DNA from 4 places in the Streptomyces sp. NPDC057445 genome. Region 1 is predicted to be linked to each of the others. Evidence: riboswitches for the same ligand, from Rfam matches in the RefSeq annotation. Region 1 holds a riboswitch; each other region holds the start of a gene.
The links. A riboswitch is a leader RNA that binds a small molecule or an ion and turns the genes downstream of it on or off. The one in region 1 is predicted to bind cyclic di-AMP.

Region 1 (7,508 bases):
AGAGGTACACCAGATGGACCGTTCTTCCGCCCGATACGTCCTGCCGGAGCTCGCCGAGCACACCAGCTCCGGACTCCGCACGCTCGATCCCTACTCGAAGCTGCTGGAGGAGCGGATCATCTTCCTCGGCACACCGGTCGACGAGACATCGGCCAACGACGTCGTCGCCCAGTTCCTCTATCTCGAGTACGCCGCCCCCGACCAGGACATCAGCCTCTACATCAACTCCCCCGGCGGCCCCATCAGCGCGATGACGTCGATCTACGACACGATGCAGGTGGTGACCTGCGACGTGGCGACCACCTGTCTGGGCCAGGCCGCCTCCACGGCCGCGGTGCTCCTCGCGGCCGGTACGCCCGGCAAGCGCATGGCCCTGCCGGGCGCGCGGGTGGTCGTGCAGCAGCCCGCGCTGCACGAGCCCGTGCAGGGGCAGCCGACCGATCTGGACATCCAGGCGCGGGAGTTGCTGAGGCTGCGCGAGCAAGTCGCCGCCATGCTGGTGCGCCACACGGGCCGGAGCACAGAGCGCATCTGCGCCGACATCGAGCGGGACACCGTGTTCGATGCCGCCGCCGCCAAGGAGTACGGCCTCGTCGACCACATCATCAGGAGCCGCAAGTCGTCGGTCGCTTCGTACGGGGCCCGGTGAGCCCCGTGCTGCCCCCGGAGCTGCCGCCGCTCCCCGCACTGACGCGCGCCGAGAGCGAGTTCATCGACCGATATCTCGAAGTCGTCGACCAGCTGGGCCGTATCAACCCGGCCAGAGGCATCCACACGTACGGCGCTCTCCGCGCCGCGCAGGCACTCGCCGCGCGGGCGATCGCCCTCCGGGACGCCCTGGCGCTGATGCACGCGCGCGGAGAGAGCGAGCTGCACGCGCGCACACTGACCCGCGCGCTGCGGGTGCTGGACGGGGAGCGGAGGGCGGCGCGAATCACCGTTCCGCCCGAATCCGACAGTTGACTCGGCGTCCGTGAGGCCGCGCAGGACACTCCACGACACGGCACAGGCGTACGAGTGGGTGTCGCCCAACCGGTGGAGCGACGGCTCCGGCACAAGAGCCGTGCGAGTTGCGCAGTTTGATGAGCCATCCGGCGCAATGGGTTGTTCCGCCGCTGGTACGGCCCTCGTCGTGCGGCCACCCGGAGTCGGCCAAATGGTCCTATCCACCTGAATGGATGAGTGGTGAGGAGCCTCACAAAACGTCGTTTCAACTCGGAAATCCGGCAGCGCGTGCGTCAAGATCCCAGGGACGACAAGCCCCCGCCACCGCGGCGGGGCGGTCCGGGCGGACGCCGAGTCCTGCCGCCGCACCGGATGCCTGGTCGACATCAGTGCTTCGGCAGGAGTGGAGGACCCACGCAGTACGGCCCGGCCGCCGACACGGCCGGACCTTGGGGTGAAGCCGCTTGCGCGGCCGGGCATCTTCGTTGGCCCGAACCCGACAGGTCATCCTTCACAGGCGGCTGACGAAGGGTTGCGCATGACTGCGCAGACACACAGTCCGTCCCTGCTCTCGCGGACGGGTGCCGTCTCGGCCATCACTCTCGCCGCCGTCGGCGGCTCCCTGATCGTTCCGGGCGGCGCACCCGAGGCCCAGGCCGCCTCGGCTCACGCCTCGAAGGCCCTCAAGGTGGCCGCGTCGAAGAAGGGCGCCCCGTACCGGTACGGGGCCACGGGCCCCTACCGGTTCGACTGCTCCGGACTCACCCTCTACTCGTTCAAGAGGGCGGGCAAGCGCCTGCCGCGCACGGCACAGGGCCAGTACAACCGCACCCGCCACATCTCCGCATCCAGCCGGCAAGTGGGCGACCTGGTGTTCTTCCATCACCGCGGAAGCGTCTACCACGTAGGGATCTACGCGGGTCACGGAAAGATCTGGCACTCCCCCAAGACCGGATCCGTCGTGAAACTGAGCAAGATCTGGTCCAGGAGCGTCAAGTACGGGCGCGTGGGCTGACAGCCGGACGCGGTCGCCGGCGCGCCGGGCCCCGTCGGGGCACTCGCGCCGGCCCCACCGGGCCCGTAGCCGAAGGATCAGCCGACCGGCCCAATCGGGTGCATGTTCCGTCGAGAATGGGCTAATCGTCATATATGCCCGACGACCATGTCCGTGCCCCACGGGACGAATCCGAGCTGGAGCGGGCCGACCGCAATTTCGCCGAGCTGCTCCAGGAGCTGCGGGTCGTCCAGACCGGCGTACAGATCCTGTTCGCCTTTCTGCTGACCCTCGCGTTCACGGCCAGGTTCCCGTCACTCGACTCGTTCCAGCGCGGCACGTATGTGACGACGCTGATGCTGGCCGTGGTGGCCGCGGCGCTGTTCACCGCACCGGCGGCGGTGCACCGTGGCCTGTTCCGCAAGGGTGCCAAGAAGGAGATCGTCTCGGTCTCCTCCCGGCTGGCGGGCGTCGGCATGGCGGTGCTCGCCCTGGCGCTGACCTCGGCGGTGCTGCTCGTCGTCGATGTCGTGCACGGCACCCCCGAGGGAGTTGTCGCCGCCGCGGTGACCCTGATCGTCTGCGCCGGACTGTGGGGCGCACTGCCCTGGGCCCTCGGCCGGAGGATCACTGAGCGAGAGGAGCGGTCACCAGCGTCAGACCGAGGACGGTGAGAGCCCCGCCGCTGACACCCTCGACGGCACGCGCGGGGCGCGGCCGGCGCAGCCACCGACCCAGCCGGTCCACCAGCAACGCCACCAGCGGGAACCAGACGAGTGCGAGTACGACGACGATGGTGGCCAGCAGCAGGGTGCGGGGCAGCACAGCGGCGCCGTCCGGTACGAACTGCGGCAGCAGGCTGAGGAAGAGCACGGGCGCCTTGGGGTTGAGCACATTGGTCAGGAAACCCTGACGCAGACTGCGCACGGTCCCGGCGCCGGTCACAGGCTCCTCGCGCTCCGGCCCTGACGCCCGCTCCGGCCCTGACGCCGGCAGCGGCCCGAGCGCGCTGCGCAGCGCCTGGACACCGAGGTAAAGGATGTACGCACCGCCCGCGATCTCCAGCGTCCGGTAGAGCACCGGCACCGCCGCCAGCAACGCGGCGAGTCCGGCGACGGCGAGCGCGGTGTGGACGAGCAGCCCTCCGGCGACCCCCAGGGCCGCCGCGACACCGTCGGCGCGGGATCCCAGCGCCCTCCGTACGACGACGGCGAAGTCGGCGCCCGGCATGGCGACCATGCCCGCGGCGACCCCGATGAAGGCGATCAGCTGTGCGTCCATGGACCCAGCCTGGACCATGGGCGCCCTTAGTGTGTATTTGGAATCTTCTAGGTCTGCCTGAAGGAACGCTTAAGGGGCGCCCATGTACGACCCGACGAGGCTGGCGGCCCTGGTGGCGGTCGCCGAGGCCGGTTCGATCACCCGGGCCGCGACCCGGCTCGGCTTCACCCCGCCCGCGCTCTCGCAGCAGCTGGCCAAGCTGGAGCGGGAGGCGGGGGCGGCGCTGCTGGTGCGCCACCATCGCGGGGCGCGGCTGACGCCCGCCGGTGAGGTGCTGGCCGCACATGCCCGCCGGGTGCTGGACGAGATGGACCGGGCGCGCCATGAACTGGCACGGCTGGCCGGGCTGTCCGGCGGACGGCTGAGGGTCGGCACCTTCACCACGGCCGGCGTCCATCTGCTGCCACCGGTGCTCAGTTCCTTCCGGCGGAGCCATCCGGACGTGGAGCTGACGGTCGCCGAGTACGAACCGCCGGACGGGGTCGCGGCGGTCGCCTCGGGCGAGGTGGACCTGGCGCTGACGCATGCGTACGAGCCGGCCGAACCGTTCCCGCTGCCCGCCGGGGTCTGTCTGGAGCCCCTGCTGGTCGAGGAGTTGGTGCTCGTGACGGCGCCGGGTCAGCTGCTGGCGGGTGGCTCGGGACGGCTGAGGGTCGAAGAGCTGGCCGGTCGGCCGCTGATCAGCAGCGCTCCCTCTCATCCGTCGCGCAAGGGTGTGGAGGACGCACTGGCGAAGGCCGGTGCGACCCCGGCAGTGGTGTGCGAGTCGCCGGGCTACGCGCTGGTGTGCGCGCTGGTCAGCGCGGGCCTTGGGGTCGCCGTCGTACCGGAGATGGTGGCTTCGATGGCGTCCAGTCCGCTCGGGGTGCGCCATCTGGAGCCGCCGGCCTTCCGCCGCACAATCTCCGTGGCGCACCTCGGCGACGCGTCCGGCCCGGCGGCCCGCTCGCTGCGGGCGCTGCTGCGGGCCGGGTTCGCGCGGGCCGGCGGATAGGGTCGCGCCGCGCCGGGTCGCCGGGCCCCTGGTGCTTCAGTTCAAGTCCGGAACGGCCGCGGCTGCGGGCGCCGGAGCGGGCGTCCACGGCAGGGCGATCCGGACGGTCTTGCCACCGTCCGGGGTGGGGATCACGGACAGCCGGCCGCCGTGCTCGGCGGTGAGCCAGCGGATGATCACCATCCCCCGCCCGTTGTCCTGCTGAACGGCCGCGGGCAGCCGCTGCGGCCAGCGCGGATGGCTGTCGGTGACACCGATGCTGAGCCGCTCCTCGCGCTCCAGCCGGAGGTCGACGGTGAAGGTCGGCGACTGTCCGAAGGTGTGCTGTACGGCGTTGGTGGCCAGCTCCGAGACGATGAGCCGGACGGTGTCCGCCGTCTCCGCCTCTCCAGGCAGGCCCCATTCGGCGAGGACACCGGAGACGTATCTCCGCGCGGCGGAGACCGAAGCGGGATCGCTCGGCAGAGTGACGGATGCTTCCTGGTGATCTGCCATGGCGAGCTGTCCCTTTCCCACCAGGGCCGGATGACGACACGTGGCGGCACATAGCGGGTGATGCGCCGGAGCGGCCCCGGACTGCGCTGGCCCCCAGAGTGCCACCGTTGGTGCCACTGTCGGCGGCCATCCACCCAGATATGCATATATCTGTCGCTCAAAGCGGTGAACTCTGCTACGCGAGAACGGATTTGGGCGCACACTTGATGGCTGCGTCAGCGGTGGCCACGGTCCGCCGGGCGGCTCGCCGGACGGGCGGAAGGAGGCGGCAGACATGCGGCACGGTCCAGCGGTGCGCAGGCGCAAGCTCGGTGAGGAGTTGCGCAGGTTGCGCCTCGGCGTGGGCCTCACCAGCCGGGAGGCCGCCCGGCTGGTGGGGTGGCACCAGTCGAAGGTGAGCCGCATAGAGACCGCGGCGAGCGGGGTGAAACCGGCCGATGTGGTGCGGCTGCTGGACGCCTACGGGATCACGGATCCACGGCTGCGCGAGCTCCTCGGGACACTTGCGGGCTCCGCCGGAGGCGGCGGCACGGGCTGGTGGCACGCCTATCGCGGGGTGATCCCGCCCCAGTACCGGGATTTCATCAGTCTGGAGTCCCAGGCGGGCGCCGCCCGGACGCTGGAGACCTCGGTGGTGCCCGGCCTGCTGCAGACGCCGGACTACGCACGGGCGGTGACCCGTTCGGCGCTGGACGGCGTGTCCGCCGCGACCGTGGACTCACTGGTCGAGGTGCGGCTCACCCGTCAGGAAGTGCTGCATGCGGACCGTCCGCTCCGGTTCAGCGCGGTCCTCGACGAGGCGGTGCTGCGGCGTCAGGTGGGCGGCCCCCGGGTGATGCGCGCACAGCTGGCGCGGGTGCGGGAGATGGCCCAGTTGCCCCATGTCCGGCTGCAGGTGCTTCCCTTCTCCACGGGAGGTTATGCGGGCCTCACGGGACCTTTCGTTATTTTCTCATTTCCGACCACTTCTGATCTGGATGTTGTTGTTCTCGACCATCTGACGAGTAGCCTCTACCTGGAGCGCAAAGAAGACCTCGAGGCGTACGGCGCCGCTTTCCGCACCATGCAGGCTCATGCGCTCTCGCTCCAGGACTCGTTGGATCTCATCGCCGGGATCGGTGACGGCGCGTAGGGAAGGCACGTCCATGTCGGCTCACCACGCACGCATACGCACCCAGATCTGCACCCCGTGGCGGCGCAGCAGCCGCAGCGTGGGAATGAACAACTGCGTCGAGACGGCTCGTTGCGCCGACGGCGCGCTGGCCGTGCGCGACTCCAAGAACGTCCGGCGGCCGCCGCTGCGCTTCTCACCCCAGGCGTGGACCGGCTTCGTCCGCGGGCTGCGCGCCGCCGCGACCCGCTGACCGTCGCTCAGGGAGCAGTCGTCAGGACCACCGCGACGGCCTCCTCGACCTGCTGATCCGTGAGGTCGGCCCGCGCCGTCAGCCTGATCCGTGAGATTCCGTCGGGCACGGACGGCGGCCGGAAGCAGCCGACGGCCAGCCCCTCGGCCCGGCACTGCGCCGCCCACCCCACGGCGGCCTCCGGGGACGGCGCCCGCACGGAGACGACCGCGGCGTCCGGGCGGGCCGCGGTCAGCCCCGCGCCCGTCAGCCGCTCGTACAGCGTGGCGGCGACGGCCCGGGCGCGGTCCGCGACGGCCGGCTCGCCGCGCAGCAGCCGCAGGCTCGCCAGGGCCGCGCCCGCCGCCGCCGGGGCGAGGCCGGTGTCGAAGATGAACGTCCGTGCGGCGTTGATCAGATGGTCGACGACCCTGGCCGGACCCAGGACGGCCCCGCCCTGGCTGCCCAGCGACTTGGAGAGGGTCAACGTCGCGACGACCCCTGCGGCTCCCGCGAGCCCCGCGGCGTCGAGCGCGCCCCGGCCGCCCTCGCCGAGGACGCCCAGGCCATGGGCGTCGTCGACGACGAGAGCGGCGCCGTGCGCGCGGCAGACCTCCGCGAGTGCGGTGAGCGGCGCCGCGTCGCCGTCCACCGAGAAGACCGAGTCGGTGACCATCAGGGCGCGCCGTCCCGGGTGGGCCTCGAGTGTCTTGCGCACCGCCTCCGGATCGGCGTGCGGGACCACGGCCGTCTCGGCACGGGAGAGTCTGCAGCCGTCCACGATGGAGGCGTGGTTGCCCGCGTCCGAGACGATGAGGGAGCCGTGCGCGCTCAGCGCCGTGAGGGCGGCGAGGTTCGCCGCGTAGCCGGAGGAGAACACCAGCGCGGCCTCGAACCCGCAGAACTCGGCGAGCTCACGCTCGAGTTCCGCGTGCAGTTCGGTGCTGCCGGTGACCAGCCGGGAGCCGGTGGCGCCGGCGCCCCAGCGGCGAGCGGCCGCTGCCGCCGCCTCGGTGATCTCGGGCCTGTGGGTGAGGCCGAGATAGTCGTTGCTCGCCAGATCGAGCAGGGTGGCGTCGGCGGTTCGCGGCCGGAGCGTACGTACGAGTCCGGCGTCCGCACGCAGGCGCGCCGCGTCGTCGGTCCACTCGAAGGGATCCTGAGGCATGGACTGCGGCATGACGGTCCTGTCCTTTTGTAGGCAGCGAACAGACCCTAGCCCGCGGCGGCAGAGGTCAGAGTGTGGCCATACACACACCTCAATCCGCGCGTGTTGTCGAGTTCCTCCTTGGCCGAGGGGTGTCCGGTAGGCGAGGATCTGCGCCATGGATCTCCTGAACACGCTGGTGGACAAGGGCCTGCGGCGTGAGCTGCCGACCCGTGAAGAAGCGCTCGCCGTGCTGGCGACCTCGGACGACGATCTGCTCGAAGTGGTGGCCGCGGCCGGAAAGGTGCG
Region 2 (7,508 bases), on a different contig from region 1:
GTGACATACGGACGGCCGCGGAGCTGCTCGGCCGCCACATCGACGAGATCTGTGCCCGCACCGGCCATCACGAGGTCGACATCGTCGGGCACAGCCTCGGCGGTCTGATCGCCCGCTACTACGTCCAGCGGCTGGGCGGGGACCGCCGCGTCCGGGTGCTCGTCACCCTCGGCACCCCCCACTCGGGCACCGACGTCGCCCCGCTCGCGAGCGCTCACCCCATCGTGCGCCAGATCCGCCCCGGCTCCGCCGTGCTGGAGGAGATGCGACTGCCTGCCCCGGGATGTCGGACGCGGTTCGTCAGCTTCTGGAGCGATCTCGACCAGCTGATGATCCCGCTCGAATCGGCTTGCATCGACCACCCGGATCTTCTCGTGCGGAACGTCCATGTGAGCGGAATCGGTCATCTCGCCCTGCCCGTGCACCCCGCCGTCGCGGCAAGCATCCGCGAGGCGCTCGAGGCATCGGAGTCGGAGGCCCTGACGTCCGGAGTGGTGTCGGTCGCCTGAGGCCGCGAACCTTAACCAATGTCGAACAATCTTCGAACGTAAGGCCAAGGCTCTGCCTGCAGTCCGCCGAAAGACGGCCGAATGCCCGTTTCCCGCCTAGGCAAAACCTGCGGAAGATTGTCGGCGTCGCATACCGCCGGGTACAGTCGCGCCCACTGCGTTCCTCGGGACCCCCCGTAGCGGGTTGCCCGAACCCTGGTCCTGCTGCCGAGGCGAGAGAGAAGTTGGTGAACGACCAGCACCCCGACGCCGGGTACGCCCCCTACGCCGCCGGCAGCTTCGACACCGACCCGCTCTTCGGCGCCCTTCCCGGCAGTTACGACTACGACACCGGGTACAGCGGGCAGTACGACGCGACTCAGTGGCAGTCCGCGACGACGGGTTACGACGCCTACGCCACGCAGGGCCACCAGCAGCAGTACGACGCCACCGGTCAGTGGGACGCCAACGCCTGGAACCAGACGGGGCAGTTCGAGACCGCCGCAGCCACCTTCGCCTATGACGCGACGGGCCAGTGGCCCGCAGCCGGCGGATACGGCACGGCGTACGAAACCGGCACATATGACGCGACCGCCTGGAACTCGGGCACCGAGGCCACCGCCGAACAGGCCACCGACGCCTACCAGGCGCAGTACACGGAGCACACCGAGTACACGGAACACAGCGAGTACGCGGGTCACACCGAGTACGCCGGCTACTACGCCGAGCACAACCCGATCCCGGAACAGTTCTCCCCCGAGGGCGAGTTCGAGGCTCAGCACGAAGACGCTTCCGCCGTCGAACCCGGACCCGAGCTCGAGCACAGCAACGATCCGGCGCCCGGCCCCGAGGCCGAGCAGGACCACGATCACGAGCCCGCCGGCTACGACGACCACGAGTACGAGGGCTACGACGAGACCGAACTCGTCGCCGCCGCGGCCACCGTCACCGCCCCGGTCGTCCCCGCCCGGCCCGTGCGCCGCGCGGGCGGAAGCCGCGGCCGTCGCCGTACCCCCGCCAAGCGTTCGGCCATGCTCACCGTCGCCGTGCCCTCCGCCTGTGTCATGGGCGTCGCCGGTGTCGCGGCGGCCTCGGTCGGCGGGCTCACCGGGGGCGACGAGACGAAGAGCGACAAGACCGCCGTCACCGCGGCCGATCCGGCGTCCGTCAAGCCCGTCGCCGCGAACAGCAAGCTCGACACCCAACTTGCCGCGCTGAGCGCCGATGCCCGCGATTTCGGCGACCGTGCCAGCCGCACCCAGGAGCGGATCGACCTCAAGGCGCGCCAGGACGCCGACCGCAAGAAGCGCGAGGCGGAGGCGGCTCGCCGCGAGGCGCTCCGCCCCAAGTTCGCCCTGCCCGTCAGCCAGCACGGGCTCAGCGCCTACTTCGGCCAGGCCGGCGTCAACTGGATGTCCATGCACACCGGTATCGACTTCCCCGTCTCGTACGGCACTCCGGTGATGGCGGCGACGGACGGCACCGTGCGCACCCAGTGGAACAGCGCGTACGGCAACATGGCGATCGTCACCGCCGCCGACGGCACGGAGACCTGGTACTGCCACCTCAGCAGCACCAAGATCCGCTCGGGCTCGGTCAAGGCCGGCGAAGTCATCGCGTACTCCGGCAACTCGGGCAACTCCACCGGCCCGCATCTGCACTTCGAGGTGCGGCCGGGAGCCGGGTCCGCGATCGACCCGCTCTCGTGGCTGCGCAGCCACGGCCTCAGCCCGTCCTAGGGCCTCTCGTTCGGGATCCTGCCGGGGTCGCGTGCCCTGGCGCCGCATCTGGTGGCTGCGTCGTCGTCGGTCGCCGACGTCCCCCGGCCACCGCCGGGAGGCGCCCCACCGCACGGGATCCTTCCTCCGCCTTGCGATGCCTGCCGCCGGACCCCGCTGACCGATCCGGCCTGATCCGAACAACAGACCCTGGACCGGCCCGCGTCCTTCATGTTCCGCTTGCCGTGACCCGCCGCGGCTCTGTCCCGGCTACAGCTTCTGGACCGGTGCGTACCGCAGCAGCAGCCGCTTGGGCTTCGCGTCCCCGAAGTCGATCGTGGCCTGCGCGTCCGAGCCCGAACCGGTCACCGCCATCACGGTCCCGAGCCCGAACTGGTCGTGCGTGACCCGGTCACCGACCGCCAGCGCGATCACCGGCTTGTCGGTCGTACGCCGCGTCGCGAAGCCCGAAGGGCCGGAACGCGAACGCGACGACGACAGGGAGGACGTGATCCCTGCGGTCGGCCCGGCGGGAGCCGCCATCGGTCCCGTCCGCTTCCACTGCAGATGCGCGTCGGGGATCTCCTCGAGGAACCGCGACGGCGGGTTGTAGGCGGGCTGGCCCCAGGCGCTCCGCATCGACGAACGCGTCAGATAGAGCCGCTCGCGGGCGCGCGTGATGCCCACGTACGCCAGTCGGCGCTCCTCCTCCAGTTCCTTGGTCTGGCCGAGCGCCCTCATGTGCGGGAAGACGCCGTCCTCCATGCCCGTGAGGAACACGACCGGGAACTCCAGGCCCTTGGCCGTGTGCAGCGTCATGAGGGTGATGACGCCGCTGCCTTCCTCGTCCTCGTCCGGGATCTGGTCGGAGTCGGCCACCAGCGCGACCTGCTCGAGGAACTCGGCGAGCGTGCCCGAGCCATCCTCCGCACCGCGCTCCTGCTCGAACTCGAGCGCGACGGCGGCAAGCTCCTGAAGGTTCTCGATGCGTGTCTCGTCCTGCGGGTCGGTCGACGCCTGCAACTCGGCGAGGTACCCCGTGCGTTCGAGCACGGCTTCCAGGACGGTGGCCGGACCGGCGCCCGACTCCACGATCGTGCCGAGCTCCTCCATCAGCGTGTTGAAGCGCTTGACGGCGTTGGCCGACCGGGCCGCCATCCCGTACGCCTCGTCCACCCGCCGCAGCGCCTGCGGGAAGGTGATCTTCTCGCGCAGCGCAAGCGCGTCGATCATCGCTTCGGCGCGGTCGCCGATGCCGCGCTTGGGGACGTTGAGGATGCGGCGCAGTGGGACGTTGTCCTCGGGGTTGGCCAGAACGCGCAGGTAGGCAAGCACATCGCGGACTTCCTTGCGCTCGTAGAAGCGCACGCCGCCGACGACCTTGTAGGGCAGGCCGACCCGGATGAAGATCTCTTCGAAGACACGGGACTGTGCGTTCGTCCGGTAGAAGACGGCGACGTCACCGGCCTTGGCGTGGCCCGCGTCCGTCAGCCGGTCGATCTCGTCGGCGACGAACTGGGCCTCGTCGTGCTCGGTGTCCGCGACATAGCCGGTGATCTGCGAACCCGCGCCCGCGTTCGTCCACAGGTTCTTGGGGCGACGGCTCTCGTTGCGCTCGATGACGGCGTTGGCCGCGGAGAGGATCGTCTGGGTGGAGCGGTAGTTCTGCTCCAGCAGGATCGTGGTGGCGTCCGGGTAGTCCTCCTCGAACTGGAGGATGTTACGGATCGTGGCGCCGCGGAAGGCGTAGATCGACTGGTCGGCGTCACCCACGACGCACAGCTCTGCCGGGGCCAGATCCTCGTATCCCGTGCCGACCAGCTCGCGCACCAGCGTGTACTGGGCGTGGTTGGTGTCCTGGTACTCGTCGACCAGGACGTGGCGGAACCGGCGCCGGTAGTGCTCGGCGACGTCCGGGAACGCCTGGAGCAGATGGACGGTGGTCATGATGATGTCGTCGAAGTCCAGCGCGTTGGCCTCGCGCAGCCGCGCCTGGTACATCCGGTAGGCCTCGGCGAGGGTCTTCTCGAAACCTCCCCCCGAGCCTCCGTCCTGGGAGGTACCCCCGGCCTGGTCGGCGAAGGCCTCCTCGTCGATCAGCTCGTTCTTCAGGTTCGAGATCTTGGCGCTGAAGGACTTCGGCGGGAACTTCTTCGGGTCGAGGTCCAGATCACGGCAGACCAGCGCCATCAGCCGCTTCGAGTCGGCGGCGTCGTAGATCGAGAACGACGACGTGAAGCCGAGCTTCTTGCTCTCCCGGCGCAGGATCCGCACGCAGGCGCTGTGGAAGGTGGAGACCCACATGGCGTTGGCGCGCGGGCCGACGAGGTGCTCGACGCGCTCCTTCATCTCGCCCGCGGCCTTGTTCGTGAACGTGATCGCCAGTATCTGGCCGGGGTGGACACGGCGGGTCCCCAGCAGATGGGCGATCCGGTGGGTCAGCACCCGGGTCTTGCCGGAACCGGCACCGGCCACGATCAGCAGCGGGGAGCCGGTGTGCACGACGGCGGCGCGCTGCTGCTCGTTCAGCCCGTCGAGCAGCGCGGCCGGGTCCACGGCAGGGCGCGGCGCGCCGTCGCGGTAGTGCACGTCCCGCGCCGGAGGCACGTCGAACCTGCCCTCGAAGAGGTCGTGCGGGACCTCCTCGTGGGGTCCGTGGTCGTCATGCTCACCGTGCTCGGGCGGCGGGGGCTCCTCCGAGGCCGAGGTGCGCTGGAGGTCCGCCAGGAAGCTGTCGTCAAAGAGGCTGCTCATCGCTCTACGAGTCTAGGCCGCCGGACCGACAGCCCGCCTCCGCCTTCCACCACAACCCGCCAATCACCATCCGTAGCATGAAAGTCACGACAGGTAAAGGTCACGGAAATGTATCGGGCATATCGCACATCGACCTTCACAGGAGCACCACGATTTGGCTAGCGTGCTCGCCCAGGCAGCCCGTCCCCTCATCGGCGACCAACGCCAATCGGGCAGCCACGCCGAATCCGGGCATTCCGCAAGGAAGTTCGGAACCGGGGACCCACCATGCACAACTGGGGTGAATCGGGCCAAGCTCAACTCGGCCCGTAGGACAGCCTTCCGATCCGTCCGAACCCGACAGCTAACCCGGTAGGCGGTCCACGGAAGGAGATGCCGGCCTTGGCGTCGCATCGCAAGACGCAGCCCCGTACGCGTCCACGTACGAAATCCCCCGCCGTCGGGTTCACGACGGCAGCCCTCGCGGGCGTCACCCTGCTCTCTACCCAGAGCGCCCAGGCCGAACCCCGGCCGAGTGTCGAAGAGGTCCAGAAGAAGGTCGACGACCTCTACCGGCAGGCGGGCACCGCGACCCAGCAGTACAACCAGGCGAAAGAGGACACCGCCGAGCAGCGCCGCGAGGTGGGCCGGCTCCTCGACAATGCCGCCGAGCGCACGGAGTCCCTGAACGAGGCCCGCCGCGAGCTCGGTTCGTACGCGGCCGCCCAGTACCGCACCGGTGCCGTCACGCCGACCGCCGCGCTGCTCCTCGCCGACAGCCCCCAGGACTACTTCGACCAGACCCGCCTGATGGACCGGCTCTCCGACGAACAGCGCGGCGCCGTCGCCGACTTCGAGGAGCAGCAGGCCTCGGCGGCGAAGCAGCGCGCGAAGGCGACCCGGAGCCTGGAGACGCTGACCGCTTCGCAGCAGTCGCTGCGCACCACCAAGGAGACGGTCCAGCGCAAGCTCGCCGAGGCACGGACGCTCCTGTCGAAGCTGACGGCGGAGGAGAAGGCACGGCTGGAAGCGCTGGAGCGCCAACGCGAGGAAGCGGCCCGCCGCAAAGCGGAGGCCAAGGCCAAGGCCGAGGCGGAGCGCCGCGCGAGGGAGCAGGAGCAGCAGCAGGAGCAGGAGCAGGGCACGGCCCCCGGTGCGGAGACGGGGACGGGGTCCGGCACTTCGAGCGGGACATACGCCGCCAAGGCCGAGAAGGTGCTCTCCTTCGCCCGCACCCAGATCGGCAAGCCGTACGTCTGGGGCGCGACCGGGCCCAGCTCCTACGACTGCTCCGGCCTCACCCTGGCCGCCTGGAAGGCCGCAGGGGTCGATCTGCCCCGCACCACCTGGGACCAGGTCAAGGTCGGTCAGCGCGTGGCGACGAAGGATCTCCTCCCCGGTGATCTGGTCTTCTTCTACGACGACATCAGCCACGTCGGCATCTACATCGGCGACGGCAAAATGATCCACGCCCCGAAGCCGGGTGCGAACGTCCGCGAGGAGTCGATCTACTACATGCCGATCTACGGGAGCGTCCGCCCCGCCTAGACCGCCGGCTGCCGCTGCCGCTGCCGCCGCACCCTGCTGTACTCGCGCCGCAACCGGCCTCCGACCGGGGAGAGTTGCGGCGCGATGCGGACGGCCCCCGGAAGGGGAACCTGATCGGTCGCCAGGCCTGCCGGCCGGATCACGTCCAGAGCGTCGCGATGAAGATGTTGACCACCGTCAGGCCGCCCACCGCGCCGAACACCGCCTTGTCCACCTTCTCCTCGTCCCGCTTGACGTAGACCAGGGCGAGGATCACCACCAGCACCGCGAGCTTGATGCCGACCTTGAGGTTGTTCACCGACTGGTCGTCCGCCTCGTTGAGCCCCACCAGCGCAACGCCCGTGACCAGCATCGTCAGCGCGCCGTGCAGCATCGCCGGCGTGAACCGCGCCGTCCCACGGCCCATCGCCTTCATCTGCGTCAGGAAGCCGCCGAGCAGCGCCGCGATACCGATGATGTGCAGGGCGACGAAGACATTGATGAGTACGTCCATGGCACCGGAGCCTAGCCCGAGCGATCCAAAAGCGACCCGGCCGGTCCGACTCTCGCCAATACCGGTCATGACACCTCCCTGGCACATACCGGAGGCCTAGCGTCCTCCCCCAGGTGGCCGACTCCCACCGCCGCCACATGTCCGGGGCGGCGCACTGTCGGCCGCCGCGCCGGCGGACCCGGCGGCGGGCCGTTTCCCCTGTGCGGCCCGCCGCCGATCCGCTCGGCATGAACTGCCGGACTCCGGAAGGACTGGCCCTCGTGGCAGCGCACCGCAAACCCAAGCAGCGCCCGCTCTCCGGCTCTGCTGCCCGTACCGCGCTCACCCTGGCGCTGACCGGTGCCGCGACAAGCACCCTCTTCGACGGCTCAGGGCACGCCGAGCCCGGCCTCACACCCGAGCAGCTGAAGGCGAAGGCCGACAAGCTGTACCAGGAGGCGGAAGAGGCCACCGAGAAGTACAACGGCGCGAAGGAGGCGGCCGGCCGGGCCCGTGATTCGCTGGACAGGCTGAGGGACGAGGCCGCGC
Region 3 (7,508 bases), on a different contig from region 1:
GTCGGGTGCGGCCCACCTCTACGACCCGGACAACAAGGGAGCGTTCCCGGTCCGCAAGCAGCTCGCCACGAGCAGGGGAAGCACTACGTCAGCATCGGCTGACCACCCCGGACACTCCGAGCTGCCCGGCGGCGGCCGACAGACGTGCAGGAGCGTCTTCTGACGCTCACCGGGATGCCCTTCGGCGTCCGCACAGATGTGCCCCCGGCGCCCTCGCCGGGGGCACACCCCCAATACCCGATCGGCGTCCCGGTCCGGTCCGGCTATGCTCAGGGGTGTTGTGCCGAGGGCCGTTAGCTCAATTGGCAGAGCAGCGGACTTTTAATCCGTTGGTTGTGGGTTCGAGTCCCACACGGCCTACCGCTCAGTGCCCGGTCGGAGAGACTTCCGACCGGGCACCGCTCTTGGCCGGGCGGAGGTGCCGGGCACCCGCCCGGCAGATGCCCGGCCGTGGCGGACCGGCCCTGCTCCAGCCGTGCTCCGTGCTCAGCGGTGGCCGCGCTCGTACGAGTTGAGTGCCGGCGGTCACGACTTCTTCAGGGGATCAACGACCCCGACCCACTTCAGCGGTTTGTTGAGCTTCTCCGGCTCGGTCGCGATCGACTGCGTGAGCGGCACACCGGCGTCAACGGCTCGCCTGACGAAGTCCTGAAGATCGCCGAGGGTCACGTCGCCATTGGATTTCTCGGGCACGAACGTTATCCAGTGCGGTGGCATGAACCAATCATGGTGGCAGGCCGGTTGGGTGTCACCAGGGCCTGCGGCCGGTGCCGTAGCGAGGCCCGCGGGCGGCTCCGACGCTCCCGGTCGTCCCGAGGTCGCCGAGACCCGGGGAGGTACCGCGCGTCACCGGCGCACGGGTGACGACCGGTGTCGACCGGTGCCCGCCGGGGTCGGTGCCCGCCGGGGTCGCGGATGAGCTTTGCCTAGGGCAATTAGTCGCTTGCCTAGTAGATATAGGCAGCAGTAGCGTCGCTGACATGAAGGCATGGACCGAACAGGACATCCGGGCATCGTTCGTCAACTGTTCGAAGGGGGAGGCCAAGCGCCTGGCCGTACCGCGCGATCTTGCCGAGAGGCCCTGGGAGCACCTGGATTTCCTCGGGTGGAACGACCCCGGGGCGCCCGACCGGAGCTATCTGGTCGCGGAGCGGGACGGCCGGCTCGTCGGTGTGTCGCTGCGCTTCCCGTCCCGGCAGCGCGGAAATCTGCACCGCAGCATGTGTTCCCTCTGCCTGACCACCCACCCCTCCGACGGCGTCTCGCTCATGACGGCCCGCAGGACCGGCCCGGCGGGCCGCGAGGGCAACTCGGTCGGCATATACATGTGCGCCGACCTGGACTGTTCCCTCTATGTACGAGGCATCAAGGTGCCGGTGCCCGGCGGGCGCTTCCAGGAGTCCCTCACGGTGGAGGAGCAGATCGGGCGTACGAGAGCCAATCTGTTCGCTTTCCTCGACCGGCTCTGACCTGCTCGGCCCGGCCAGGGCCGCTCCGCCCGACCTGGCGCGTCCCGCACAAGGTGCGGGGCCGTTCCCGGGGTGGGGACACTGGAGGTATGACTAGCAAGGCACTCCTGCATGGCGGGCCGGACGATCTTGCGGGGCGGATCGTGCCGATCACTCCTCCCGGACAGGAGCTGAAGATTCCGCACCGCGGCGGATACGAGCACTTCAAGGTCACGTCGCGCCATGAGGACAGCCCGGAGGGGCGGCTGCCCGTGTACGAGTGGTGGGAGCGCACAGAGGTCGCCGAGTAGGCCGCCACGAGCGGGCTCGGGCCGGGCGTCCGGTGGAGGGCGCGCGACCCGTGTCGGCGTGCCCGAAGGCATGAGCGACGAGCGTCACGTCGCCCGAGCCGTGAATTGGAGTGGATCTTGCTTCCGATGGCGTAAGGTTGTGTTCACCGACGCGGGGTGGAGCAGCTCGGTAGCTCGCTGGGCTCATAACCCAGAGGTCGCAGGTTCAAATCCTGTCCCCGCTACTGAACGCCGAGGGCCCGGATCCATCAGGATCCGGGCCCTCGGCGCTTTTCGTGTGCCCCGGCCCCGTTCCGGAGGCGGATGGCACGTCCCCCTTGGACCTTTACGTACCCGCCGGTCCGTAACTGCCGTGCTCGCCGGTCCGTACCTGCCGCGCCTCGCGGGCGCCTTCGCCGTCCCTGGGCGCGCCGGCCGTACCTGCTGGCCCGTACCTGCCGGCCGTACCTGCCGTCCCGTGGCGCGGTCGCCAGGAGGGCCCCTGGTGAACCGCGGCCCCGCGCCGCCGGACGTACGCTCGTGGATAGCCCGGTTGGCCGACGGCGACTCGCCGCGCGGCGCGGCTCCGGCCAGCCTGGGTGGGGACGGGTACCGTCCGCAGCCGTGTGGACCGGGCAGGAGACCACTGGTGGCGCAGAAAGAAGGCGACGACGGGCCACGGCGCAACGGCGGCCGTCGGCTGGCCCTGCTGCTGCCCTGGCTGGTGATGGTCATCGGCGTGGTCTTCGATCTGGTCACCCCGGAGGCCTACCGGGCTTCGCCGTTCTTCGCCGCCGCACCGCTGCTGGCGGCCCCGTTCTTCTCCTGGCGCGGCACTCTGCTCAGCGCGGTCGCCAGTGTCGCCCTCGTGATCGGCCTGCATGTCTACAACGGCACCCTGGGGCAGGTGCCGGCGACGACCGAGGTGCTGACCGTGCTCACGGTCTCCGGCCTCGCCCTCTACATCAACAGCGTTCTGCGCCGCAGCGGCGAGCGCCTCGCCTCCGCGCGTGTCATCGCGGAGGCCGCCCAGCGGGCCGTGCTGCCCACGCCCGACGAGCGCATCGGTGGGCTGCACATCGCCGCCCGGTACGAGGCGGCGCAGGAGGACGCGTTCATCGGAGGGGACCTGTTCGCGGTGGAGGACACCCCGCACGGCGTGAGGCTGGTGGTCGGGGACGTACGGGGGAAGGGGCTGGGCGCGGTCGAGACGGTGGCGGTGCTGCTCGGGGCGTTCCGGGAGGCGGCGGAGCAGGAAACCTCGCTGGAGCGGGTCGCGCGGCGCCTGGAGCGTGCGCTCGCGCGGGACACGCGCCGTTCCGGGCTCGACGCGGTCGAGGGGTTCACCACCGCCGTGCTCGCCGAGATCCCGCACGGGGAGGGACATGTGCGGGTGGTCAACCGCGGCCATCCTTCGCCCCTCGTGCTGTACGCCGACGGGGGCCTCGACACGCTGGATCCGAGCCGGAACGCGCTGCCGCTCGGCATGGGCGATCTGGGTCACTGGCCGGATCACGCGGACGACGTGCCGTTCCCGTCCGGGGCGACACTGCTGCTCTACACGGACGGCGTGACCGAAGCGCGCGACACGCACGGAGCCTTCTACGATCCGCGCGCAAGGCTGGACGGCCGGATCTTTCCCGGCCCGGAGGAGCTGCTGGACGCGCTCGTCGAGGATGTGCGACGGCATACGGGCGGCGCGGCGACGGACGACATGGCGCTGCTCGCGGTCAGCCGGCCCGGGGCGCGGCAGCCGCAGCGGCGCCGCACGATGCCGGTGGTCCCCTGAGGGTCGCCGCACGAGGCCGGGCGTTGCCCCACGAAGGCGTGCGCAGCCGTACGAGGGAGGTGACGATGCCCCGGAGCTCGGCATTGCGACGGAACGTAATTGAAAGGCAGCCCTCCGCATAACATATGACGCACCGTCAGGGCAGGGGTGTCCTGTGAGTAGGCGTCAACTCGCCCGATTCCTTCCATTTCTGACTGTTAAGTCCTGCCATGGAACCGTTAATGATCAGCCAGAACAGCTTGGAATACGGCCCCCGCGTCTATTAACGTTCGATAACGCAGCGCGGTCGTCCCAGCCGTCGCAAGAGACGGCACCGTGCGCATGCGCCGAATCCCGCAAGGGAACCGGGGAACCACCAATTGGGGTGAATCGGGCACTTCGTGGTGCTCGTAGGAGACCTTCCTGCTCCGAACCCGTCAGCTAACCCGGTAGGCGAGAAGGAAGGAAAGGAGAACGCCTCCGTGGCGTCCAACGAGCCTGCCCTCCAAGAACCCCCCACCACCGAGTGGGTCCCTACCGCAGAGTGGGCCCCGGCCACCGGGGCGGAGGAATGGAACCCGACCGAGGAGACCGTCCGCCCGGTCCGTGGCAGGCACCGCGTCGTCAAGCAGCGCAACGGACTCGCCCGGAGCTCCACCGTTCTCGGAGTCGGCGTCATCGCCGCGGTCGGCGCCGGAGGCATAGCCACCGCGCAGGACAAGCCGGCGGTCTCCATCTCCCTGCCCGACACCATCACGGACAACCTCCCGGACGCCCAGTCGCTGCCGGGCGTGGGCTCCCTGATGTCGGACGACTCCGACGAGCAGGACGGCAACCGGAACGACGCCCCGCTCACCGCGATGTCCGTGGCCGACACGGCCTCCGCCGCCGACACCCAGCAGGGCGGTGCGGGCGAGGCGCTGCGCGCACGGATCCTCCAGCAGGCCGAGCAGCAGCAGGCCGAGGCCGACAACGAGGCGAAGGCGGCCGTCGAGAAGGCCGCCGCAGAGAAGGCCGCGGCCGAGGCGAGAGCGCAGCAGACGGCGGCCGAGGCCAAGGCCGCGAAGGAGAAGCAGCAGGCCGAGGAGGAGGCGGAGCGCAAGGCGGAGGCCGAGCGGCTCGCCAAGCTCGCCGCGAGCTACTCCCTGCCGACGTCCTCGTACACGCTCACCTCGACGTTCGGCGAGGCCGGCTCCATGTGGTCCTCCGGCTACCACACCGGCCTCGACTTCGCCGCCCCCACCGGTACGCCCGCGAAGGCCGTGCACGGAGGGACCGTCAAGTCCGCGGGCTGGTCGGGAGCGTACGGATACCGCATCGTGCTGGAGCTCGAGGACGGCAGCGAGGTCTGGTACTGCCACCTGTCGTCGATGACCGTCGGCGCGGGGCAGTCGGTCTCGACGGGCGAGACGATCGGGCGCGTGGGCGCGACCGGTAACGTCACCGGCCCGCATCTGCACCTGGAGGTGCACACGCCCGGCGGTGCCGGGGTGGACCCGGCGGCGTGGCTGCGGGGCAAGGGCCTCACCGTCTGATTCCTCGTGTCCCGGTCGTACGCACGGCACCAGGTCGTGCGTACGGCTCCGGACCCCGCGAGTCCGGGCCGGGAGTCCAGGTCCGGGCCCGCTATCCCCGGTACGGGTTGTACCCCCCGTAGTCCAGATAGGGCGGCGGCGCCCACACCCGGCCCGTCGCCCTCGCCGCGTGTGCCAGCGCGGGCGAAGCGACGTGCTTGCGCTGCCAGAGGTGGTGCAGCAGCTCCTGCTCGCGTGCCACGAAGTCCGGTCCTGCCGTGCCCCGGTGGGCGCGGTGGCGGAGGAAGGCAAGAGAGGTCGCGAAGGCCTCGTACTCGGAGACCGCACGGGCAGCAGCAGGGCCGTGGGTGCGGCCGGCCGTGTCGCGGGCCACGGTGCGCGCCCGCATCGAGGAGAGGGCGAGCGGTTCGGTGGGGGAGAGCCAGCCGGCCGCCGCGTACGCGGGGAGCTGGGTGGCGACCGTACGCAGCTCTCGCTGCCGGTTCCAGATCGCCAGCCAGGTCAGCAGCCCGAAGGCCGGGACCATGACGGCCACGTACACCGCGTAGAAGCCCCAGGGGCCGAACACCCCCGAGCCGTTCCACAGCGCGTGTATGCCCATCGCGAGCGCGAGGCCGAGCAGCGGCAGCACCGTCCTGCGCAGCCTCCGCCGCCGGGCGGTGACCGCAGCGAGGCCGAAGCCGATGCCCGTCATCACGGTGAACAGCGGATGCGCGAACGGGGACATGACGATCCGCACGAAGAAGGTCGCTGCGGTGACGGACGAGAGGCCGGAATGGCCGAACTCCTGGTCCTCCCCGAACGCGCTGCCGAGATAGAGGATGTTCTCGGTGAAGGCGAAGCCGGTGGCCGTGAAGCCGGCCACGACGACGCCGTCGACGATCCCGGTGAAGTCCTGGCGCCGGAAGACGAAGATGAGGAGGACGGCGGCTGCCTTGGCGCTCTCCTCGACGACCGGTGCGATGACCGTGGCGCCGATCGTGTCCGCCGATGCCGGATCGGCCGTCGCGGTCGCTATCCACTGGGTCGCGAACGAGTTCGCGATGATGGCGACGAGCGCGGCGGCGCAGGCACCCCAGGCGAAGGCGAAGACGAGGTTGCGCCAGGGGCCGGGTTCGACGCGGTCCAGCCAGCGGAACGCCGCCAGCAGCAGGGGCACGGGAAGCAGGGCGAGGCCGAGGCCCACGAGCAGGCCCTCTGTGCCGGTCTGCTCACGCACCAGCGCCAGGATGACCAGTCCCGAGAGGGCGAGCAGGGTGATCACCGTCCAGGCGCGCAGGGCCCTGCCGTGCCGGAAGGCGCGGCGCGGCTTGTAGCGCCAGCGCCCACGGTCCGGTACGGCGTCGAACCGCGGCTGTTCGTCGCACACCGGGACGGCGGGGTGGGGCGCCGCCGGAGGCGGCTGCGGGGACCAGTCGGACATCCGAAGACCCTAACGAGGGGCACCGACAACGCGCGACGCTGTCACCGGGCTACCGGAGGTACCAGGCCATCGGGCCACGGGGGCGCGGCCGTCGGGGTGCGCGGTTGCCCGGGTGCGCTGCCACGAGGTTCGCGGCCGGGATGGTGCGGGCTACCGGGCCCTGCGGCGGAACAGCAGGTCGTGGACGACATGACCCTTGTCGAGGCCCTGGCCCTCGAACCGGGTCAGCGGGCGGAAGGCGGGGCGGGGCGTGTAGCCGCCGTCCTCCTGGGTGTTCTCGAAGTCGGGGTGAGCCGAGAGGACTTCGAGCATCTGCTCGGCGTACGGCTCCCAGTCGGTCGCGCAGTGCAGCACCGCGCCCGGCTTCATCCGGCTCGCGGCGAGCGTGAGGAAGTCGGGCTGGATCAGCCGGCGCTTGTGATGACGCTTCTTGGGCCAGGGGTCCGGGAAGTAGACCCGGAGCCCGTCGAGCGCGTCCGGGACGAGCATCTCGCGCAGCAGGATGATCGCGTCACCGTTGGCCACGCGGACGTTGGTCAGGCCCATGCGCTCCGCCAGCCCGAGCAGATTGCCCTGGCCCGGGGTGTGCACGTCGACGGCGAGGACGCCGGCGCCGGCGTCCGCGGCTGCCATCTGCGCGGTCGCCTCGCCCATGCCGAAGCCGATCTCCAGGACGACGGGCAGCCCGTCGAACATCTCGCCGAGATCGAGCGTCCGCAGCCCGTCGATGTCCAGCCCCCATACGGGCCACAGTCGCTGCAGGGCATCGCCCTGCCCGGCGGTCACCCGGCTGCGGCGTGGCTGGAAGCTCCGGATGCGCCGCTCGTGATGCGACCCGGCCGGGTCGGCGGCGGGCCCGCCGGGAAACCGCGGCTCGCCCTTGGCCCGGGCGGCGACGACGCGGGCGCCGGCGGTCCGGGTGTCCTCGGCGGTCCGGGGAGCTTCGGTGGTGACGTTCTCGAACTCAGACACAATGCCCTGATTGTACGGCGGCGGGGTACGGCGATCGGGTGGCCCGCGTCACGGCTCCGCGAGCCGCGGTTC
Region 4 (7,508 bases), on a different contig from region 1:
GGGCCCCCATCCACGGCTGTTCGCCGCGCGGTTCGCGGGCAGTGAGACCACCGCGGACGGCACGTTCGTCTACGACACCCCGGATCTGGTCGGCGGACTGGCGCAGGCCGGGTACCGGACGGTGTGCGTCGGCGGGGTAGGTTTCTTCAACCGGCAGGGGCCCCTCGGCTCCGTGCTGCCCGGTCTGTTCCAGGAGAGCCACTGGGAGCCGGAGTTCGGCGTGACCTCCCCGACCTCGTTCGAGGCCCAGGTGGACCGTGCCGAGGAGGTGGTCGCGGGGCTGCCCGACGAGCAGCGGCTGTTCCTCTTCGTCAATGTCGCCGCCCTGCACCAGCCCAACTGGTTCCATCTGCCCGGTGCCACACGCGAGGCGGGCGATTCCCGCGAGACGCACGCCGCAGCCCTGGAGTACGTGGACCGGCACATCGGCCGGCTCTTCACCGCGGCGAGCAGCAGACGCCGGTGCTTCACCATCGTCTGCTCCGACCACGGCACGGCGTACGGCGACGACGGCTACACCGGCCACCGGCTCGGCCACGAGGTCGTCTGGACGGTTCCGTACGCGCAGTTCTTCCTCCCGGGCCCCGGCGCGGCGGTCCTCACGGACCATGGCTCGCCGGAGGGCGCCCGATGAGCTCGATCCGCCCGTACCAGAGCTATGTGTACGCCTATCCGCACAAGACCGCCTACCGCCCGCTCGGCGACCGCCCCTCACTCCGTGAGCTGTGGGCCGGGGAGAGCAAGGACGCGCTCTCGCTCTATCTGCACATACCGTTCTGCGAGGTGCGCTGCGGCTTCTGCAACCTCTTCACCCGCATCGGCGCGCCCGACGAGCTGACCACGCGCTATCTCGACGCGCTGGAGCGTCAGGCGGTCGCGGTCCGGGACGCCCTCGGGGACGCGGCGCCGGTGCGGTTCGCCACGGCGGCCTTCGGCGGTGGCACACCCACGTTCCTGACCGCCGCCGAGCTGGAGCGGCTGTGCGACATCGCAGAGAAGCGCATGGGCGCGGACCTGAGCGCGGTGCCGCTCTCCGTGGAGACGTCCCCGGCGACGGCGACCGCCGATCGGCTCGGTGTGCTCGTGCGGCGCGGCGCGACCCGGCTGAGCATAGGTGTCCAGAGCTTCATCGACGACGAGGCGAGGGCGGCGGTCCGCCCCCAGCGTCGCTCCGACGTCGAGGCCGCGCTGGGCCGGATCCGTGACGCCGGAGTCCCTGTCCTCAACATCGACCTGATCTACGGCATCGACGGCCAGACGGCGGCGACCTGGCGGCGCTCGCTCGACGCGGCGCTCGCGTGGCGGCCCGAGGAGCTCTATCTGTACCCCCTCTACGTGCGGCCGCTGACGGGCCTCGGCCGTCTCGCGGCGGACAGCGACGCGGCGTGGGACGGCCGGCGCCTCACGCTGTACCGCCAGGGCCGTGACCATCTTCTCGCTCACGGCTACGAGCAGCTTTCGATGCGGATGTTCCGCCGCGCCGACGCGCCGCCGCAGGGCGCGGACGACTACGCCTGCCAGACGGACGGAATGATCGGCCTCGGCTGCGGAGCCCGCTCGTACACCTCTCGCCTGCACTACTCCTTCGACTACGCGGTCGACATGCGCCAGATACGCACGATCATCGACGACTACACAGAGGCCGAGGACTTCACACGGGCGGAGGTGGGCCGCCGGGTCGACGGGGAGGAGGCGCGCCGTCGCCATCTGCTCCAATCGCTGCTGCAGGCGGGGGGAATGTGCACGGCGGAGTACGAAGCTCGGTTCGGCAGGAGGCCGGCCGACGACTTCGCGGCCGAGCTCGCGGCATTCGCCGGGCGCGGCTGGCTGGAGGAGGCGGACGGACTGCTGCGGCTGACATCGGAGGGCCTCGCCCACTCGGACGCCCTCGGCCCCGAGCTCTTCTCCCCCGCCGTACGGGCCGCGATGGCCGCGTACGAGCTGAAGTGAGGGGCGCGCACAGATGGATCTGACCGTGCTGTACCGGGGCCGGCTCGCCTCCTGCGACTACGACTGCCCGTACTGTCCGTTCGCCAAGCGCCGCGACAGCCGGGAGCAGCTGCGTGCGGACCGGGAGGCGCTGGAGCGGTTCGCCGGCTGGGCGGCGGGGCAGACCGACGACCGGCTGTCGGTGCTGTTCACGCCGTGGGGCGAGGGCCTTGTGCGTTCCTGGTACCGGCGTGCCCTGGTGGAGCTGTCCCTGCTGCCGCACGTCCGCCGGGTCGCCATCCAGACCAATCTCAGCTGCCGGACCGACTGGCTCGCGGACGCGGACGCGGACACGCTGGCGCTGTGGTGCACGTACCACCCCGGCCAGACGCCGTACGACCGATTCCTCGGCAAATGCCGCGAACTCGTGGGCCGAGGAGTCCGGTTCAGTGTCGGAGTCGTCGGCTTCGACGAACATCTGGAGCAGGCCCGCCGGCTGCGTGACGATCTCCCGCCGCATGTCTACCTGTGGGTGAACGCGGCGGAAGGGCGTACGTACACGGACGAGGAAGCCGCTCGCTGGACGGCACTCGACCCGCTCTTCCCCTACAGCCGCCACCCGCACCGATCGGCGGGGCTGCCGTGCCGGACGGGCGAGTCGGTGATCTCGGTGGACGGTGAGGGGACGGTACGGCGCTGCCATTTCGTGCGGGCCGAGCTGGGCAATCTCTACGACGGCTCGTTCCGGGCGGCACTGCGGCCGCGCCCCTGCCCTCTCGCCGTGTGCGACTGCCACATCGGCTATGTCCATCTGGAGTCGCTGCCGCTGTACGACGTGTTCGCGGGCGGGGTCCTGGAGCGGATCCCCGCCGCTTCGCAGTACCGGCCCGGCGGGCCCGGCACTCAGAGCGGGAGCAGATCCGGACGCTTCGGCTCCACATGATCGCCGGAGGATTCGCCCCGCAGCCGTCGGCCGATCCACGGCACGAGGTGCTCCCGCGCCCACTGGATGTCGTCACGCCGGACGTCGAACGTGCCGCGCGGCGGCAGCGGCGGCCACGGCTGGTCGGGGTCGGCGGGCACCTCGATGCCGAGCACCTGCGCGGCGCGCAGCGCGACTCGGGTGTGGCCCTCGGGCGAGAGATGGAGCCGGTCGCCGTCCCACGCTCGTCTGTCCTGGACGGACTTGAGCGACCACAGGTCGAGGACGGGGCAGTTGTGGCGGTCGGCGATGGCACGCACATGCGCGGTGTATGTGGCGATCTTGCCGCGCAGATGACGGAGCACGGGCACGCCCCGGGTGTCGAAGCCGGTCGTCACCATGACGGTGCCGACGGCACCGGCAAGGTCGGCGACGGCTCGTTCGAAGCGCTCGGCGACATCGTCCGGGTCGGTGCCGGGACGGATGATGTCGTTGCCTCCCGCGCAGAACGTCACCAGGTCGGGTGCGAGTTCCTTCGCCCGCGGGACCTGCTCCTCCACGATCTGGTCGAGGAGTCGTCCGCGTACGGCGAGATTGGCGTAACGGAACGTGTGCTCCGGTACACGGTCGTCGAGAAGGACCGCAAGGCGGTCCGCCCAGCCCACGAACTGTCCCTCTGGTCCAGGGTCTCCGACGCCCTCGGTGAAGCTGTCACCGATCGCCGCGTACGACCCGAATGCGCCATGTGCTCTTGATCTCGAATCGTCTGCCACGTCGAGACATCATTCACCGGGTGAAGTGACCTACGCCACCGTAGGGAGGGGTTGACGTGGCGTGACATAGACCACCTGGTCAGGTTCTCGCAAAGTGGGAATACGGCGGAACACAGACGTCCGCCACCCCCTCCGTCAGGAAAAGGGGCGGCGGACGTCACTGACGTTACGTCAGCTTCAGATCGACACGCCGTGCTGCCGGAGATAGGCCAGCGGGTCGATGTCCGAGCCGTAGCCCGGTCCGGTGCGGATCTCGAAGTGCAGGTGCGGGCCGGTGGAGTTGCCGGTGGAGCCGGAGAGGCCGATCTGCTCGCCGCCGCGAACGCTCTGGCCGGACGAGATCGAGAGCGAGGAAAGGTGGGCGTACTGCGAGTAGGTGCCGTCGGTGTGCTGGATGACGACCTGGTTGCCGTAGGCGCCGGCCCATCCGGCCGAGACCACGGTGCCCGGGCCCACGGACTTGACCGAGGTACCGACGGAGGCGATGAAGTCGAGACCGGTGTGGTAACCACTGGACCACATGGCACCGGGGGTTCTGTAGGCGGTGCTGATGCTGCCGGTGACCGGAGCGGTGTAGTCGGTGACCTTGCTCGGCGCGGCGGGAGCTGCGGCCGGCGCGGCGGGAGCTGCGGCCGGGGCCGCGGCGGGGGCGGGGGCAGCAGCCGCACCCGAGCCGGGACGGGAGGCGGCGGGCCCGGCGGCGGCCGCAGCACGCTCGGCCGAGCGGGACGAACGCTCCTCCTTGGCCGGAGCAGCGGCCTCCTTGGCCGGAGCAGCGGCCTTCTTCGCCGGAGCAGCGGCCTTGCGCTCCGCCGGGGCCTTCGACTCGGGCTTGCCGCCGATCGTGAGCTTGAGCCCCGGGTGGATCAGTGACGGGTTCTCACCGACGGCCTCGCGATTGTCGGCATACAGCTTCTTCCAACCGCCGTCGAGGTCCTGCTCGGCCGCGATCTTCGAGAGGTAGTCACCGGCGACGACCGTGTAGCTCTTGGGCGCCTTCGGAGCCTTGGGCGTCTGCGGGGCGACGGCCCCCTGGGCGACGGAGGCGACATGACCGGAGGTCACGGCGGGAGCGGACTTCTCCACAGCGTGCGCACCGGCGGTGCCGATGAGCGGGAGTGCGATGGCGGCGCCACCCGTACCGGCGGCGACGAATCCGCGCGTGAACGGGCTGGTCCTCGGACGGCGGTGCTTACCCTTTCCGGGCATGGCGAATTCCTCTCCGGCGCCTGCGAGGTGAGCTGTCGGGTTCGGGCTGGAGATGCCCGGCCGCGCATGCGCGACTTCACCCCTAGCCGTCCGGTACTCCCGGCCGGCGGACTTACCTGGGTCCCCCGCTCCTGCCACACGTGGATGGGTGCGATATTCCGGACGGCGGCAGGATTGGGCGATCCGACCGGATTGCGGTGACCGTAAGCGAGCCGGACCGAGGGGAACAAGCCACCTCATTCGGTCGGCATTCGCCCGCCCGATATCAACACGGAATTTCCGGTCACACTCCGTGGATTCGGGATCTTCGATGTCCTTACGGACAAGGGGAATTGACCGCGGCACACGGCAACAGAACGTCACGAATATGATCCCGCTCACTGCGCGGAGGCCATCTCCCTTGTTACCGGGGCGCGTTATGCGAAAACAGTCAATACGGACAGAAGGGCCATTAGAGACTCATGCCGACAATCTCTAACTTCGCGGATGGAACGCAGCGATCACACATTCCGTCGCCGCAGCCAGGCACCACCGCGTCGAGATCACCCCGGAGCTCCGTGTCCGTTCCGTGATGCAGCAGCAAGGTCGCAGCGGAGTCGTCCCGCAGCCGGTGATGGAGGTCGAGCGCAAGAGCGTGAACGGGACCAGGGAAGGGCGGCCACAGCCCGGAGCAGCGTGCACAGCGGCTCCCCTGCCGGACAGAACCCGGATACGCCCCCACCGACCGCGCTCCCAGAGCCGCAGGAACCGAGATGATTGCCTGAGGAATCAATGTCGTATGGTCAGGATCGCGCCACTGTCGGCGAGCAGTGCCGACCGCAGACACGGAGGAGTCCCCGTGACGCAGCAGCTGCCCCAGGTCCCCTCGACCGAACCTGAGCTCTCCGGCGTGCGCAACTTCCGGGACGTCGGCGGACTGCCGACGGTGGACGGGCGCCAGGTGCGGTACGGCCGGCTCTTCCGCAGCGGTCACCTCGCGCACGCCACCGACAGCGACGCCGCCTTCCTCGCGTCGCTCGGGCTCCACACGATCTTCGACTTCCGCAATGCCGCCGACCACGGGCTGGAGGGCCCGGACGTCGAGCTGCCCGGGGTGCGGAACGTGAACATCCCGCTCAGTGATCCCGCCGACGGCGCGGAGTTCTGGGGGATGGTCCGCGACGGCAACCTCGACCAGCTGAAGTCGATCCTCGCCGACGGCAAGGCGGCCGGCCGCATGTCCGCCTCGTACCGGGTGATGATCAAACACCGCACGGCCGAGCACAGCCGGGTCCTGCACGCGCTGGCGGAGGACAGCGTTCCGGCGCTGATGCACTGTGCGGCCGGCAAGGACCGCGCGGGTCTCTCGATCGCCATCTCGCTGCTCGCGGTGGGGGTGGAGCGGGATGCCATCGAGGCCGACTACCTGAAGTCGAACGACCCGCACCGGCGCTACAAGGTGCGCCGCAGCGACTCCTCCCCCGCGGGGATGTCTCCGGAGGTCATGGAGCTGCTGAGCCCGCTCTTCGACGCCCGGTCCGAGTACCTCGCGGCGGCGTTCGCCACCATCGAGGAGACCTGGGGCAGCACCGAGCGCTACCTCTCCGAGGGACTCGGCGTCTCGTCCGAGACACGCGAGCGGCTGCGCGAGCGGCTGCTGGACGGCTCGGTCTGAGCCCCGCAGCCGCCGGTCAGCTGCCTCCGACGGTGAACAGCAGGTAGAGGAAGGCCGCGAACAGGTGGCCCGCGACCAGATAGGCGAACAGCCGGACGATCAGTCCGACGGGAAACGTCTGCTCCTGGTTCGCGTCGTTCTTCGATGACGGCTTCTTCGGCATGGCCAGTCTCCTCAAGCGTGCGGGTGGGCGTGCGGGTCGGGGCTCTGCAGCAGGGTGTGGACGAAGAGCAGCTCGACCCCACCCGGTGCGACCGCGGCGATACGGTGCGGCGTCAGCGAGTCGAAGTGGGCGCTGTCCCCGGGTTCGAGTTCGTGCACTGTCTCGCCCAGGCCGAGCCGCAGCCGGCCTTCGAGTACGTACAGCCACTCCTCGCCGGGATGGACCCTCACCAGGTCCCCCTGGCCCCCGGCCCCGTGGGGCACCCGGACCCGCAGGGCCTGCATGGCGCGCCCACGGCCACCGGCCTGCTGGTAGGTCCAGCCGTCGGCGGCTGCGTGGCCCGTCCGGTCGCCGCGAATGATCGCGTCGCGTTCCGGATGCAGCTCGCCGAGCAGCTCCCCGACCGTCGTACCGTAGATCCTGGCGAGGGTGAGCAGCATGGGCAGCGACGGCTGCCGGTTGCCGGTCTCCAGCCGGGAGAGATGGGCAGGCGACAGACCGGCGCGCTGCGCCGCGGCCTCAAGGGTGAGGCCCTGTCGACGGCGCAGTTCACGCAGCCGGGGCGCGACCTCGGGCAGTTCGTCGACCGCCTTCGCGGCGGGCTCCTGGCGGTGCGGCCCGGAAGACTGTCCGGCAGAAAGGCTCATGCCGCTATTGGGCCAAAATCTTTCCTCTGAGGCAAGTAACTTGCCTCAGAGGCAAAGGACAGGGGCCTCAGCGATTGGCCACGGCCTGCTTGACGAGTGTCCTGCCGAAGTCCCACATCAGGCCGCTTCCCCCGTGCGCGTCGTCCATGACCGCGGTGAAGGCCTGGACGAAGCGCTCGACCTCGGCCTCGCCGATGATCAGCGGCGGGAT

Region 2: it holds a riboswitch for cyclic di-AMP, as region 1 does, so the genes downstream of both, ACFU5O_RS09915 (NlpC/P60 family protein) here and ACFU5O_RS24020 (C40 family peptidase) in region 1, are expected to answer to the same signal.
Region 3: it holds a riboswitch for cyclic di-AMP, as region 1 does, so the genes downstream of both, ACFU5O_RS30950 (peptidoglycan DD-metalloendopeptidase family protein) here and ACFU5O_RS24020 (C40 family peptidase) in region 1, are expected to answer to the same signal.
Region 4: it holds a riboswitch for cyclic di-AMP, as region 1 does, so the genes downstream of both, ACFU5O_RS07010 (peptidoglycan DD-metalloendopeptidase family protein) here and ACFU5O_RS24020 (C40 family peptidase) in region 1, are expected to answer to the same signal.

Annotation. Positions count from the first base shown of each region.
Region 1 is NZ_JBHVDH010000012.1:82,502-90,009, forward strand. Features, by position in the region: gene ACFU5O_RS24010 (ATP-dependent Clp protease proteolytic subunit) at 14-649, shown strand; gene ACFU5O_RS24015 (hypothetical protein) at 655-963, shown strand; cyclic di-AMP (ydaO/yuaA leader) riboswitch at 1,326-1,481, shown strand; gene ACFU5O_RS24020 (C40 family peptidase) at 1,484-1,960, shown strand; gene ACFU5O_RS24025 (DUF6328 family protein) at 2,095-2,613, shown strand; gene ACFU5O_RS24030 (LysE family translocator) at 2,567-3,220, opposite strand; gene ACFU5O_RS24035 (LysR family transcriptional regulator) at 3,303-4,214, shown strand; gene ACFU5O_RS24040 (ATP-binding protein) at 4,251-4,709, opposite strand; gene ACFU5O_RS24045 (helix-turn-helix domain-containing protein) at 4,984-5,841, shown strand; gene ACFU5O_RS24050 (DUF397 domain-containing protein) at 5,855-6,073, shown strand; gene ACFU5O_RS24055 (8-amino-7-oxononanoate synthase) at 6,081-7,220, opposite strand; gene bioB (biotin synthase BioB) at 7,378-7,508, shown strand, end outside.
Region 2 is NZ_JBHVDH010000003.1:431,924-439,431, forward strand. Features, by position in the region: gene ACFU5O_RS09900 (esterase/lipase family protein) at 1-509, shown strand, start outside; gene ACFU5O_RS09905 (M23 family metallopeptidase) at 737-2,227, shown strand; gene pcrA (DNA helicase PcrA) at 2,477-4,960, opposite strand; cyclic di-AMP (ydaO/yuaA leader) riboswitch at 5,170-5,334, shown strand; gene ACFU5O_RS09915 (NlpC/P60 family protein) at 5,333-6,487, shown strand; gene ACFU5O_RS09920 (hypothetical protein) at 6,627-6,980, opposite strand; gene ACFU5O_RS09925 (NlpC/P60 family protein) at 7,208-7,508, shown strand, end outside.
Region 3 is NZ_JBHVDH010000022.1:15,606-23,113, reverse strand. Features, by position in the region: gene ACFU5O_RS30985 (hypothetical protein) at 1-163, shown strand, start outside; tRNA gene ACFU5O_RS30980 (tRNA-Lys) at 288-360, shown strand; gene ACFU5O_RS30975 (hypothetical protein) at 526-717, opposite strand; gene ACFU5O_RS30970 (FBP domain-containing protein) at 981-1,469, shown strand; gene ACFU5O_RS30965 (DUF5988 family protein) at 1,559-1,759, shown strand; tRNA gene ACFU5O_RS30960 (tRNA-Met) at 1,910-1,983, shown strand; gene ACFU5O_RS30955 (PP2C family protein-serine/threonine phosphatase) at 2,388-3,527, shown strand; cyclic di-AMP (ydaO/yuaA leader) riboswitch at 3,842-3,977, shown strand; gene ACFU5O_RS30950 (peptidoglycan DD-metalloendopeptidase family protein) at 3,989-5,041, shown strand; gene ACFU5O_RS30945 (PrsW family intramembrane metalloprotease) at 5,133-6,464, opposite strand; gene trmB (tRNA (guanosine(46)-N7)-methyltransferase TrmB) at 6,615-7,436, opposite strand.
Region 4 is NZ_JBHVDH010000002.1:480,422-487,929, reverse strand. Features, by position in the region: gene ACFU5O_RS07030 (STM4013/SEN3800 family hydrolase) at 1-634, shown strand, start outside; gene ACFU5O_RS07025 (STM4012 family radical SAM protein) at 631-1,950, shown strand; gene ACFU5O_RS07020 (STM4011 family radical SAM protein) at 1,964-2,872, shown strand; gene ACFU5O_RS07015 (SGNH/GDSL hydrolase family protein) at 2,833-3,624, opposite strand; gene ACFU5O_RS07010 (peptidoglycan DD-metalloendopeptidase family protein) at 3,802-4,833, opposite strand; cyclic di-AMP (ydaO/yuaA leader) riboswitch at 4,838-4,994, opposite strand; gene ACFU5O_RS07005 (tyrosine-protein phosphatase) at 5,672-6,487, shown strand; gene ACFU5O_RS07000 (DUF6126 family protein) at 6,504-6,650, opposite strand; gene ACFU5O_RS06995 (helix-turn-helix domain-containing protein) at 6,662-7,297, opposite strand; gene ACFU5O_RS06990 (aspartate aminotransferase family protein) at 7,365-7,508, opposite strand, start outside.